Regions from separate parts of the Citrobacter sp. CFNIH10 genome, predicted to be linked through region 1. Evidence: predicted binding sites of a transcription regulator. Region 1 holds the regulator's gene; the other holds the start of a gene.

Region 1 (7,366 bases):
GCATCAGCAGCAGCGTGATGAAAAACAGCGTGGCAAAGATCGCCTGCCAGGAAAGATGGGTCAGAATCCAACTGCCTAATAACGGCGCCAGTGCAGGAGACAGCCCGACCAGCGGCATGATGGTCGCGAAAATGCGGTTAATTTTATGAGAAGGATAGTAATCGGTAACCAGCGCCTGCCAGATGACGGTCGCCGCGCAGACTCCCACGGCCTGAATAAAACGCAGTACTAACAGGCCCGTTGCGCTCTCCACCCACAGCATACCCAGGCTACCGAGGGCGAAGACAGACAGACCCAGCAACAGGATCGGTTTACGGCCATAACGGTCAGAGAGGGGTCCCCACAGCAGTTGGGCGACGGCAAAGCCTGCTAAAAACAGACTCAGGCTGGCGCTGACGGCAGAGGCCGGTGTTTGCAGGTCAGATTGAATGGCGGCAAAAGCGGGCAAATACATGTCGGTTGCCAGAAAACCCAACACGCTGAGCCCTGCCAGCCAGACTAAAAACCCTTTTCCTGGTTGCATAGTTGTACTCTAATTTTGATTAATCACACTGGCGCAGAGTGTAGGGAGTGAATTTGGGCTTGTGAAACGGTAATATTTGTTTATTGCATTCAAAAATTTTGTAGGCAGATTATGTGGTCAGAATATGCGCTGGAAGTGGTCGATGCCGTGGCACGCAACGGGAGCTTCAGTTCCGCGGCCCAGGAGTTGCACCGGGTGCCTTCAGCGGTCAGCTATACGGTTCGCCAACTGGAAGAGTGGCTGGCCGTCCCGCTTTTTGAACGTCGCCATCGTGATGTGGTGTTAACCCCGGCGGGCGCCTGGTTTTTGAAAGAAGGCCGCTCTGTCATCAAAAAAATGCAGATCACGCGTCAACAGTGTCAGCAGATCGCTAACGGCTGGCGTGGGCAACTCCCCATTGCGGTGGACAATATCGTGCGCCCGGAACGCACGCGGCAATTGATCGTCGATTTCTACCGCCACTTTGATGACGTGGAACTACTGGTCTTCCAGGAGGTGTTTAATGGCGTGTGGGACGCGCTGTCAGATGGTCGGGTCGAACTCGCCATCGGGGCAACCCAGGCGATCCCGGTTGGCGGACGATACACTTTCCGCGATATGGGTAAGCTGAGCTGGTGTTGTGTCGTTGCCAGTACGCATCCGCTGGCCGCCATGAGCGGGCCGTTAAGCGATGACACGTTGCGCAACTGGCCGTCGCTGGTGCTGGAAGATACCTCCCGCACGCTGCCGAAACGCGTGACCTGGCTGCTGGACAATCAGAAGCGGGTGGTGGTGCCGGACTGGGATTCTTCCGCGACTTGTATCAGCGCCGGACTCTGTGTCGGCATGGTCCCGACACATTTCGCCAAGCCGTATCTCAACAAGGGGCAGTGGGTCGCGTTAAATCTGGAGAATCCTTTCCCGGATGCGGCCTGTTGCCTGACCTGGCAGCAGAATGATATGTCACCTGCGCTGATCTGGCTGCTGGATTATCTGGGAGACAGTGAAACGCTGAACAAAGAGTGGCTGCGGGAGCCCGATGAGACTCCCGCAGAAGAGGCTTAACGACGGTAGTCGCGGAACGGGCCATCCGCCACGGAGCGGCGCTCCACCAGGCGCGGGTGGACTTCAATAGACTGCGACTCTTCGCGTTTATTGACGATACGGTCCAGTAACATATTAAAGGCCGTCTCACCCAGTGAATCTTTCGGCTGGTGGATGGTGGTCAACGCTGGTGTAAAGAAGCGGGCGTTGCGCACGTTGTCGTAGCCAATCAGCGACACGTCCTGCGGGACGCGCAGACCCATCTCATCAGCGGCGCAAAGGGCGCCCATCGCCATGACATCGCCGCCACAGAAGACCGCCGTTGGGCGATGCGCCTGCGACAGAATTTGCTGCATGGCGCGGTAGCCGGATTCCGGCTCGAAGTCGCCTTGAACAATCCAGTTTTCAGGCACTTTAATCAGCGCTTCATCCATCGCTTTCATAAATCCGGCCAAACGGCCTGCGCCGGTGTTACGCTCCATCAGTCCTGGGATCACGCCAATTTCGCGATGTCCACGCTCGACGAGGTAACGGCCTGCCATGTAGCCGCCCTCGAAGGCGTTATCAATCACCGTATCAGTGAAGTCGGCTTTGGCTTCGCCCCAGTCCATCACCACCATTGGGATATGACGATATTCTTCCAGCATCGAGAGCAGGGGATCGGGGTATTCGGAACACATTACCAGCAGGCCATCAACGCGTTTTTGCGCCATCATCGACAGATAGGCACGCTGCTTTTCCAGGTTGTTCCAGACGTTGCCGAGGATCAGGGTATAGCCCTTCTGGAAGCAGTTCTTCTCAACCGCTTCAATAATTTCAGCAAAATAGGGGGCTTCGCTGCTCGTCGCCAGCAAACCGATAGATTTGGTATGGTTAACTTTCAGGCTACGGGCAACCGCGCTGGGGGAATAGTGCAATTCTTTGATTGCCGCCCACACTGCATTGCGTGTTTCTTCAGCGACGAAACGCGTTTTGTTAATTACGTGTGACACGGTTGTAGTGGAAACGTTTGCGCGCTTCGCTACATCTTTAATTGTTGCCATTAAATCTCACTCCAGACCCAACCTGAACATTAAATTACGCCAAGTAAACGTTTGCCTTTACTCATCCTGTGCCCAACGTCAGGGCTGCGGCACGCCGGGAAACGACACGGAACGTCAGGAAGGGGTCAATGGCCGGTACGCTAATCAAGTAAGCGTCGAATTTTGTCTGATCTTTACGAAAAGGGGAAGTATTAAAAGCACATATCACTCTAAATCGTGGGAGATTTTTACACTCAAGTGTGTAAAAATGCGCTATATCACTTTTTGTGTGGGTATAAAAAGGAGAAAAGTTGATGAGCACCGATCTGAAATTTTCATTAGTGACCACGTTTATTGTCCTGGCTTTAATCGTTGCGGGCGGCCTGACGGCGGCACTGCACTGATCCCCTCGGGGGAGTTCCTGCTCCCTCGAACCTCCCGCCATATTGTTATTGAATTTGCAAAAGTCTTTTGTATTTTTGTTAACTTCTCTTTTTTTGTGATTGATGTCATGCTTTTGACTCTTTGTTAAGCATCGCGCCCTGTCGCGAAGAGCCGGAGTCATCACTGCATGAAAATCAATTATCCGTTACTGGCGCTGGCCATTGGTGCGTTTGGCATCGGTACCACCGAATTCTCGCCAATGGGTCTGCTGCCCGTCATCGCGCGTGGCGTTGATGTGTCTATTCCCGCGGCAGGTATGCTGATTAGTGCCTATGCGGTCGGCGTGATGGTCGGCGCGCCGTTGATGACGCTGTTGCTGTCACATCGCGGACGCCGTAATGCGCTCATTTTTCTGATGGCTATCTTTACGCTCGGTAACGTGCTCTCGGCGATTTCACCGGATTACACCACGCTGATGTTGTCACGTATTTTAACCAGCCTTAACCACGGCGCATTCTTCGGCCTGGGCTCGGTGGTGGCGGCAAGCGTGGTGCCGAAGCACAAACAGGCGAGCGCCGTTGCGACCATGTTTATGGGGCTGACCATCGCCAATATCGGCGGTGTGCCGGCGGCGACCTGGCTGGGTGAAACCATCGGCTGGCGAATGTCGTTTATGGCGACAGCGGGGCTGGGGGTTATCTCGATGTTGAGTCTCTTCTTATCATTGCCAAAAGGCGGTGCCGGGGCGCGCCCGGAAGTGAAAAAAGAGCTGGCGGTGCTGATGCGTCCTCAGGTGCTCTCCGCGCTACTGACTACCGTACTGGGAGCGGGCGCCATGTTCACGCTCTATACCTATATTTCGCCTGTTCTGCAAAGCATCACCCATGCGACACCGGCCTTTGTGACCGGGATGCTGGTTCTGATCGGTGTGGGCTTCTCCATTGGCAACTACCTCGGAGGGAAACTGGCCGATCGCTCGGTTAACGGCACGCTGAAGGGCTTTTTGCTGCTGCTGATGGTAATTATGCTGGCGATCCCTTTCCTGGCGCAGAATGAACTGGGCGCGGCGGTCAGCATGGTGGTCTGGGGGGCGGCAACCTTTGCGGTCGTCCCTCCGTTACAAATGCGCGTCATGCGTGTGGCTCATGAAGCGCCGGGTCTCTCATCTTCCGTGAACATTGGCGCGTTTAACCTTGGAAATGCGCTGGGCGCTGCGGCTGGCGGGGCCGTCATTTCAGGCGGATTAGGTTACAGCTTTGTTCCTGTGATGGGGGCGATTGTGGCGGGTATGGCGCTGTTGCTGGTGTTTATCTCGGCGAGAAAACAACCTGAACAGGTGTGCGTCGCCAGTTAACGGCAGGACAAAAACGCAGAAGGGATTCCCTTCTGCGTTATCTTTTTTACGCGGCGAAGTTCTTCGCTACAAACTCCCAGTTTACCAGCGCCCAGAAGTGTTCCAGGTAGCCAGGACGCGCATTGCGGTAGTCAATGTAGTATGCATGCTCCCATACGTCGACGGTCATCAACGGCGTGGCGTCGGTGGTCAACGGCGTGCCAGCGTTGGAGGTGGAAACGATAGCCAGCTTGCCCTCTTTTCCTTTAACCAGCCAGGTCCAGCCAGAGCCGAAGTTTTTGATCGCCGCGTCGGTAAATTGCGCTTTGAACTCGGCAAAGCTGCCGAAAGAGGCGGCAATCGCGTCAGCCAGTTCGCCGGTTGGCTCGCCACCAGCATTCGGTGCCAGGCAGTTCCAGTAGAACGTGTGGTTCCAGACCTGAGCAGCGTTATTGAACACGCCGCCTTCCGAACTGCGTACGATCTCTTCCAGTGATTTCCCTTCAAAGGCGGTGCCTTTGATCAGGTTGTTCAGGTTGGTGACATAGGTCTGATGGTGCTTGCCATAGTGATATTCCAGCGTCTCGGCGGAAATGTGCGGCGCAAGCGCATCTTTGGCATACGGTAGTGCAGGTAATTCGAACGACATTGCTTCTCTCCTTATTATTAATAGTATTTCGCGCAATAACCTTATTGTGCGTAAGGATAGGGTAGCAAATTGAAAGGTGAGACAAAAGATGAACTTACCCTGTTGCGTTAACAACAGGGTAAAGTTTTAACGAATGGTTTTGGGCGTCATGACCCGGCGAGCGCCGACATAGTGGCGTTGCCAGTAATCTTCGCTGAGCGATGTGATCTGGATTTCCTGACCGCTGCGCGGTGACTGAATAAATTTGCCGTTGCCGACATAAACGCCGACGTGATCGGCAGTACCACGTCCCTGAGTGCGGAAGAACACCAGATCGCCATTTTTCAATTCCCCACGATCAATCGGTGCGGCATCACGCAGGTGATACATTTCATTTGCTGTGCGCGGAATACGGAATTTAACCAGATCTTTATAAGCGTAATAAACCAGACCGCTGCAATCGAAACCGGTGCGCGGAGACGTACCACCCCAGCGGTACGGCTTGCCAATCTGACTCATTAATTTGTTCATCGCCGTGCTGGTCGCTTTTTGCACTTTCACTTTATGGGCATCCGCAATCTTTCCTGACGCCGTGTTCTTCACTTTCACACACGTCGGCTTGTGTCCTTTACGCGGGGTGCACTTTTCACTCCAGCTGACAGCGGCTGTCTTTTTCGCAGCGACGGTTTTACTTTTGCGACTGGCTGTTTTGCTGGTTTTGGCAGAGGCGGTGATTTTTTTCTTAGAAGAAGAGGCGGTTTTCGTGCTGGTTTTGCTGGTCGTTTTCCTGGCGGTTTTTTGATTGGTTTTATTCGTTTTTTTTGCTGTTGCCGTACTTTTCTTTTTGTTGCTGGTTTTCTTACTATCCGTAAGACCAGCCGTATCCCTGGCTTGCTTGGACGCATGTGCCATCGGCATAAAGGGAATCGTTGTAAATAGCAAAGCACAGAGCGTGAGGGAAAGTCGGTTTATCCGCGCCACTGAGCATTCCTCTGTTAAGGCAGGTCGCAATCATACCTGCGTGTGATTTACAAAACCTGATGATTCTAATCTATAGAAACGAATAAAGTTAATAGCTTTTATTGTTAAAAATACGGTTTCGCTATTGAGTGCAAAAAAAAACAGCAGCCAAAGCTAAATCTGCTTATTTAGCGCACACTTTCGACACAGGCACTGAGGAAACTATTATTGGGAATGCAACTTATGCGTTCAGACGATAAAATAGTAAAGCGTAATGAAAATGTTATTTTCCGATGTCGCTCTGAAACGCTACAATGTCAGTCGACTGCCGTAAAAGAAGTTAAGGAAGCAAGACAATGAGCACCACTATCGAAAAAATCCAGCGCCAGATCGCTGAAAACCCGATTCTCCTGTATATGAAAGGTTCTCCAAAACTGCCAAGCTGCGGCTTCTCCGCCCAGGCTGTGCAGGCACTTTCCGCCTGTGGTGAGCGTTTTGCCTATGTGGATATTCTGCAAAACCCGGATATTCGCGCAGAACTGCCAAAATATGCAAACTGGCCGACCTTTCCACAACTGTGGGTTGACGGTGAACTGGTTGGCGGCTGCGACATTTTGATCGAAATGTACCAGCGCGGCGAACTGCAGCAGTTGATCAAAGAGACCGCTGCAAAATACAAATCTGAAGAATCAGACGCTGAGTAATCAGTTGACGGTTAAAGGGGAGCTTTTCCTGACTCAGGTTAAGCTCCTTTTCATTTCTGCGCTTCCTATCCCCAGTCCAGCCCCTGCGGCGAACTGGAAAACCCGACTTCCCGTAGCAGGGTAAAGAGAGGGGTTTGCCGTACCGGTTTATCGTTAACTTCCGACAGTGTGAAACGCAGTCGCGGTTCACGGCGTAAGGCGCTCGTCAGCGCCCTGAAAATCTCCGGCGAAGGCATTTCCTCATTTTCTGTCCAGATCATCATCTTTTTTCCTCCCTGAGCAAGGTACAGCCGCAACTGTCCAGCGGAAATCACGACAAACGCGCCGTTACGCCGCCCGGGGACCAGAGATGACGGATGCGTCGGCCACGGTAGTAGCGTTCCCCAGGGATTAGCGGGATCGTTCGCAGATAGCGCCACCGCCGTAAACGCCTGTTGTTCAGACGTCGACGGCGTCAGATCGCGCAGACGATCGACAGTGTCCCGCTCGGCAAACTGCGCGCCGCCCATTCCCTCCACGAACCGCCCACGCAGAATTCGCCCAGAATCTTCCATGCTTCGGCACAGCGTCTGCATGGCGGGAAAGCCGCCAGGCACATTCTCGGCAATCACGGCCTGGCGACCAATTACGCCGTAGCGATCGAGCATATTCTCGGCACAGGCCAGCATCCTTTCAGTATCATTCAACGTCTCTCGCGGCAGCAGCGACCAGCGACCGGCCAGCGCAGGCGTGGTGTAAGAAACCGGTACAGCGATGGACGAGAGGCGCGGCGCGGCATAAGCCGGGCGT
Region 2 (7,366 bases), 1.2 Mb from region 1:
GCCTGTACCGTCGCCGAAGTACTTTTTATCCTTCACGGAAGGGCCGGCAAAAGCAAAGTCTTTGCCCGCAGGCTGTTTGAGGAAACCTTCACTGGCGGCAACTTCGTCCTGCAATGCCGCATCAAGACGGCCCGCCGTCAGGTCAGAGTAAATCAAATCCTGGTTTGCGTAGGCCACCACATCCACGCCTTTGCTACGCCAGGTGTCATTGGCATAGGCTTCCTGAGTGGAGCCTTGTAACACGCCAACGTGCTTACCTTTAAGCGCGTCAAGCGTTGGCTGAATCGGGGAGCCTTTCGCCGCGATCAGACGCGAATCCGCCGCGTACAGTTTGTCGGAGAAGGCAATTTCCTGCTGGCGCTTATCGGTTATGGAGAGCGAAGAGATAATGGCATCAATTTTCTTCGCTTTGAGCGACGGGATCAGTGCATCGAAATCACTGGCGACCCAGGTACATTTGACCTGCATACGCTTACACATCTCATTGCCCAAATCGATATCAAAGCCGATGAAGTCGCCTTTGGCATCTTTTGAAGAGAACGGAGCGTAGGTGGTATCCGTGCCAATGCGCACCGTTTGCGGCAGCGCTGCATAGCTGGATGCAGTAGCAGATAGACCAATCAGCAATGACAGAGCGAGAATTGACTTCTTCATACATAACCCTCAAGTGGAATGACTTTATTATGTTTTACGTTGTGTTGTGCGTTTGCAGGCTTTTTCATGCAGGTCTTATGCCATTTTCGCGCCGCTCGGGATATTCGACGTTAAATATGTTAATAAAACGTTGCAATATTGTCCTGATGTTGAAGATAGCAGGTCTGACGGATGAACCGCAGCGTTTCAGATGGATTTAGCGAATTAAATGTTGAGGATATGATCGCGGTTACAAAATTGCCCTGTTTCAGGGCAATTGATGCAAAAAGGCCCGCCGACGGGGCAATATTATGCACCCTGCCAACGGGTAAAAAGGTCCTGCGGAAGGGCGATATCAAACTGATCGAGGACGCGATTAACTGTCTGATTTATCACATCATCCAGCGTCTGTGGACGATGATAAAACGCCGGAACCGGTGGCATAATGACCGCACCAATTTCCGCTGCCTGGGTCATTAAGCGCAAATGCCCCAGATGGAGCGGCGTTTCCCGAACGCACAGCACCAGTGGGCGGCGCTCTTTTAACACCACGTCTGCCGCGCGGGTCAACAGGCCATCGGTATAGCTATGGACAATGCCAGAAAGCGTTTTAATTGAGCACGGCAGAATGACCATTCCGGCGGTCTGAAAAGAGCCGGAGGAGATGCTGGCGGCAATATCGCGCGCATCGTGCGTCACGCTCGCGAGCGCCTGAACATCACGCAGCGATAAGTCAGTCTCGAGAGAAAGCGTCTGGCGGGCGGCCTGGCTCATGATCAGATGCGTTTCAACATCCGGTACATCGCGCAACACCTGGAGCAGCCGCACGCCGTAAATGGCGCCGCTGGCACCCGAAATACCAATAATGAGTCGCTTCATGATTTATCGCCCTGTCTGACTTCTGGGCTGACTTTGCAGGATTTTATGGGGAGTTGCAAGTCAGGGGGCGGGATTCGCCCCCTGGCAGGTCAGAGATTACCCTTCGTTGTGCATCTCGAGGTTTTCAACTTCGTTCTGCAACTGAACTGCTTTGGCATCGTCATTACGCAGGGAATCGAGAAAATCGAGATACTGCTGATCTACATCCTTCGTAACGTATACGCCGTTAAACACGGAACATTCAAACTGCTGGATATCCGGGTTTTCGGTACGGACCGCGTCGATCAGATCGTCCAGGTCCTGGAAGATAAGACCGTCTGCGCCGATGATCTGGCGAATCTCATCCACTTCACGACCATGCGCAATCAGTTCGTTTGCAGTAGGCATATCGATGCCGTACACGTTCGGGAAGCGAATCTCTGGTGCCGCAGAGGCCAGATAGACCTTTTTCGCCCCGGCTTCACGTGCCATCTCAATAATCTGCTCTGAGGTGGTGCCGCGCACAATGGAGTCATCCACCAGCAGAACATTTTTATCGCGGAACTCCGCGCGGTTGGCGTTCAGTTTGCGGCGTACGGACTTACGGCGCAGCTGCTGTCCCGGCATGATAAAGGTACGACCAACGTAGCGGTTTTTCACAAACCCCTGACGGTACGGCTTGCCGAGAATACGCGCAATTTCCAGCGCGATATCGCAGGAGGTTTCTGGAATCGGGATGACCACGTCGATATCCAAATCCTCCCACTCACGAGCAATTTTTTCGCCAAGCTTGGTACCCATGTTCACACGGGCGCTGTAAACGGAAATCTTGTCGATGAAGGAATCCGGACGCGCGAAGTAAACATACTCGAACAGGCACGGATTGCTGACCGGGTTTTCGGCACACTGACGGGTGAATAGCTGCCCTTTCTCCGTGATATAAACCGCTTCGCCCGACGCAACGTCACGCAGGAATTCAAAGCCCAGGGTATCCAGCGCGACGCTTTCAGACGCCACCATATATTCGGTGCGACCGTCGCCGACATCACGTTTACCCAACACCAGCGGACGGATACCGTTCGGGTCACGGAAGGCAACCATACCGTGACCAATAATCATCGCCACACAGGCATACGCGCCGCGGATCTGGCGGTTGGTCGCGGCAATCGCGGCAAAAATGTTGTCTGCTTCCAGCGGGTAGTGACGGAAGTTATCCAGTTCACTGGCGAAGATATTGAGCAGGATCTCAGAATCTGAGGTGGTATTGATGTGACGGCGCTTCTCCTCAAACAGCTTTTTACGCAGTTCGTGGGCATTGGTCAGGTTGCCATTGTGGGCAAGCGTGATGCCATACGGGGAGTTGACGTAGAAAGGTTGAGCTTCAGAGGCGCTGGAGCTGCCAGCCGTTGGATAACGCACATGACCGATGCCCATGTTGCCCTGCATACGCTGCATGTGGCGAGCTTCAAAAACATCACTCACCAGACCGTTTGCCTTACGCAAACGGAAGCAGTTATTTGCATCGATGGTGATAATGCCAGCGGCATCCTGACCACGATGCTGAAGCACTGTTAAGGCGTCATAAATCGACTGGTTAACCGGCATAACACCGGCGATACCGACAATACCGCACATACGTCTTTTTCCTCGTTAAGCTACAACCCAACGCTTATGCTCTGGGCAAGAAACTTGACGAGCTTTGCAGATAGTCAAAGAACCATCTGATGATGAAACTGAACTCCGGGATCAGCTGTGACTTACTCCAGTCCTCACCTTTCGACAGGCCGGTAAAGGTGTCGAGAAAGAACAGAATAGCAGCCACAATCAACACGCCGCGCAGAGCCCCGAAACAGACCCCCAGAACCCGGTCGGTACCTGACAGACCGGTTTTCTCAACCAGTTGCCCTACCACGTAGTTCACAATGGCGCCGACGATCAGCGTCGCGATAAACAGCACCGCGATGGCAATCCCGTTTCGAACCAGTTCGTCTTCAAAGCCCGAAAACCAGACAGACAGGTAAGTGTAGTAATGGCTGGCGACAAAGAAAGCACAACCCCATGTCACCAACGATAACGCTTCACGAACAAAGCCACGGATCAGGCTAACCAGACAGGAAAAACCAATCACCGCGATAATGGCGTAATCAATCCAGACCATATGTGTCCCACGATTTTACGCCCTGTCGTCCTGTTCGGGGCGCATTCTAACAGAAAAAGAAAACGTTTGCGTAGGGATTTCCTTCCCGCGCGTAAATAAAAATGGCGCTGAAAAAAACTTCAACGCCATACCGTTTTATGCCTCTTCGGGCACTGCCGGATGGCGGTGTAAACGCCTTATCCGGCCGACATACAACAAGATTGGAAGCCTGATAAGACGCCGAGCGCTGTCATCAGGCAACCCTCACTTAGTTCGGGCTGTACCCCATCACCACTCCGCTTAATCCGGAGATTTGCTGTAGCTCGCCGAGCGAGCCTTTCAGCTTGTCGCGTGATGCATCCGGCCCCACGAGAATACGGGTTATTTTACCCTGTACTGGCGTTGACGGAGAAGTATATACCCGGAAACCTGCGGCACGAAGTTTACCCACGATCTCATTGACCTTATCGGCATTTTTCAGCGCCCCTAACTGCACAACGTAGGCTTTACCCGTTGGCGCCGGTTTCTCTTCTGCCGCCGGTTTTGGCGCAGGAGCGGGAACCGGAGCAGGCGTTGCCTCTACAGGCGGCTTCGGTTGCGGCTTCGGCTTTTCAACCGGTTTTGGTTTGGGCTGCTCTACCGGCGCTGGCGTCGAATCAAGCTCAGGATTATTCGCTGATGCATAGCGTGACGGATCCAACGACGGTGCCGCCGCATCGCCTGCCCGTACCTCTTCCGCCGCCCCTTCTGGCGGCTGAGTCGGCAAAGCCTGCGTTGCCGCTGGCATCATATCCGGCTCATCGCGATCGCCCGGTTTCGGGACCAGCGGGATCGCCGCGAATTCATCCTGATAATGTTTTTTCTGCCCGTCGAGCAGCCCGGGCAACACAATGACGCCCAGCGCGACCAGCACGATCGTGCCGACTAAACGATTCTGAAACTTACTCGCCACCGATTCTCCCCGCGTCCATCACTTCCATGACATGTGCAACCGTGTGAAATGAACCGCACACCAGTACGGTATCTTCTGGTCTCGCGTCTGCCAGCGCCGCATGCCATGCCAGCGCGACACTGTCATAGACACTGCCTTTACCGAGATGTTCCAGCAGTTGTTCTGCCGTTGCGCCCCGGGGGCCTTCCAGCGGAGCACAATACCAGTCGTCGACCACGCTTTTCAACCAGGCCAACGTTCCCGCAATATCCTTATCATGTAGCATACCGATAACGGCAAGAACGCGCCCCTTTTTCGGCAACATTTTCAGCCGTCCGGTGAGATATTCCGCCGCATGAGGATTATGCGCGACATCAAGAATGACGCGCGGCGACTCGCTCACAATCTGGAAACGTCCTGGTAGAATCGCCCGGGCAATCCCGTCGCGAATCGCCTGCTCACTGACGTTCAGGCCGCTGGCGCGCAGTGCCGCCAGCGCAGTCGCCGCATTAGGTTGAGGCACCTGTGGCAGCGGTAAATCCACCAGGCTACCGTGGCGATCGCTAAAGGACCAGCCCGTCTCCGTTACCGTAAACTGCCAGTCCTCGCCACGACGCTGTAACCGCGCGCCTTTCTCCAGTGCGACATCGGCGATGGTATAGGGCATTTCGGGTTCGCCGACAATCGCCGGTTTTCCCGCACGGAAAATACCGGCCTTTTCACGGCCAATGCTCTCACGATCCGGCCCCAGCCAGTCGGTATGATCCAGCGCGATGCTGGTGACTACGCCAACATCGGCATCGACGATATTCGTCGCGTCGAGTCGTCCACCCAGCCCAACTTCCAGGATCACCACATCCAGTTGTGCCTGCTTAAACAGCCACAATGCAGACAAAGTGCCGTATTCGAAATAGGTCAGCGAGATGTCCCCACGCGCCGCTTCGATCTCGGCAAAGGATTCGGTGTGAGCCGATTCGGGCAGTTCATTGCCACGTACACGCACACGTTCGGTGTAACGCACCAGATGTGGCGAACTGTATACCCCGACGTTATATCCCGCCGCCGTCAATACCGACTCCAGCGTCCGGCAGGTCGTGCCTTTGCCATTAGTGCCAGCCACGGTGAAGACAAACGGCGCAGGCTTCAGTACGCCCAGTCGCGCAGCCACCTGGCTTACGCGCTCAAGGCCCAGATCGATCGTTTTCGCGTGGAGGTTTTCCAGATAAGAAAGCCACGAGGCCAGGGGCGACGTGGCTTTAGGAATACGTTTGTTATTCATGATGCCCGTGAAATCGTTACGTTGAGAAAAGCAAAAGGGCAGCGCCTGTGGCCCTGCCCTTTTCAGTTATCAGGCCTCGGGTTCCTGATCCGGCACCGGCGGCACCACTACGCCTTCACGCGGGGTATCCGGATTTGGCGCCGGCAGATTCATCAGCTTCGCCAGAATGCTCGCCAGTTTCAGGCGCATCTCCGGACGGCGGATGATCATATCGATAGCGCCTTTTTCGATCAGAAACTCACTGCGCTGGAATCCCGGCGGCAGTTTCTCACGTACGGTTTGCTCGATAACGCGCGGACCCGCGAAGCCGATCAGCGCTTTCGGTTCAGCAATGTTGAGATCGCCGAGCATCGCGAAGCTTGCAGAAACGCCGCCCATTGTTGGGTCAGTCAGCACGGAGATGTACGGCAGACCGCGCTCCTGCATTTTTGCCAGCGCCGCAGAGGTTTTCGCCATCTGCATCAGCGACATCAGCGCTTCCTGCATACGCGCACCGCCGGAGGCGGAGAAGCATACCAGCGGGCAGTTATCTTCCAGCGCCTGTTCAACGGCACGGACAAAACGTGCGCCGACCACAGAACCCATCGAGCCGCCCATGAAAGCAAACTCAAATGCCGCTGCCACAACCGGCATGCCGTGAAGCGTACCCTTCATCACGACCAGCGAATCTTTCTCGCCGGTTTCCTTTTGCGCGGACGCCAGACGGTCTTTGTATTTCTTGGAGTCACGGAACTTCAGCACGTCTTTCGGCTCGAGTTCGCTACCCAGCTCCACCAGCGTTCCTTCATCTAACAGGCTATGCAGGCGGTTACGCGCCGACATACGCATGTGATGGTCACACTTCGGACAGACCTCAAGATTACGTTCCAGCTCAGCACGGTATAAAACCTGACCGCAGCTATCACACTTAGTCCACACCCCTTCAGGAATGCTTGCCTTGCGGGTGGGAGTAATGTTGCTTTTAATTCGTTCAATCCAGCTCATTTATGACCTTTCTGCCTGAACCTGGTGTGTTCCAGTTTTGCCGTGGGGGCGCATAATGTCATTTTTGCCCCCAACAGACCATGAATGTTGCACATTAAAACATAACAGCCCGAAACTTTGGACAAAAAAGTGGTCGAACCGCTGAGTTAGTTTCTATTTTGTTACACGTGACGCTGCGCGTTTATGGCGAACAATTTCCACCACGCCCGGCAGGATCGATACCACAATAATCCCGACGATCAGCAACTTAAGGTTGTTCTGAATCATCGGAATGGTGCCGAAGAAGTAACCGGCATAGGTAAAGAGCAGAACCCACAACAGCGCCCCTATCACGTTATACGCCGCAAAATGACGATACGACATATGTCCCATTCCCGCCACAAACGGTGCAAATGTTCTGACAATCGGCACAAAGCGGGCGAGAATGATGGTTTTTCCACCGTGTTTTTCGTAAAACTGGTGTGTTTTGTCCAGATAGCTACGGCGGAAAATCTTCGAGTCCGGGTTACTGAATAACTTCTCGCCGAACAGGCGACCAATAGTG

Evidence for each region. The regulator PurR, encoded in region 1, represses purine synthesis genes. The targets are predictions, from matches to a motif close to CANGCAAACGTTTGCNTG.
Region 2: a site for PurR is predicted at 3,705-3,722, ahead of cvpA (colicin V production protein). Genes of this name have one in related genera too.

The regions. Positions count from the first base shown of each region.
Region 1 is NZ_CP026216.1:3,662,423-3,669,788, forward strand. Features, by position in the region: gene punC (purine nucleoside transporter PunC) at 1-523, opposite strand, end outside; gene punR (DNA-binding transcriptional activator PunR) at 635-1,567, shown strand; gene purR (HTH-type transcriptional repressor PurR) at 1,564-2,589, opposite strand; gene C2U53_RS21530 (YnhF family membrane protein) at 2,883-2,972, shown strand; gene C2U53_RS21535 (MFS transporter) at 3,140-4,306, shown strand; gene sodB (superoxide dismutase [Fe]) at 4,353-4,934, opposite strand; gene C2U53_RS21545 (C40 family peptidase) at 5,061-5,894, opposite strand; gene grxD (monothiol glutaredoxin 4) at 6,230-6,577, shown strand; gene C2U53_RS21555 (ATP-dependent helicase) at 6,643-7,366, opposite strand, start outside.
Region 2 is NZ_CP026216.1:4,813,720-4,821,085, forward strand. Features, by position in the region: gene argT (lysine/arginine/ornithine ABC transporter substrate-binding protein ArgT) at 1-654, opposite strand, end outside; gene C2U53_RS27535 (UbiX family flavin prenyltransferase) at 943-1,512, opposite strand; gene purF (amidophosphoribosyltransferase) at 1,609-3,126, opposite strand; gene cvpA (colicin V production protein) at 3,161-3,649, opposite strand; gene dedD (cell division protein DedD) at 3,897-4,580, opposite strand; gene folC (bifunctional tetrahydrofolate synthase/dihydrofolate synthase) at 4,570-5,838, opposite strand; gene accD (acetyl-CoA carboxylase, carboxyltransferase subunit beta) at 5,908-6,822, opposite strand; gene C2U53_RS27565 (DedA family protein) at 6,976-7,366, opposite strand, start outside.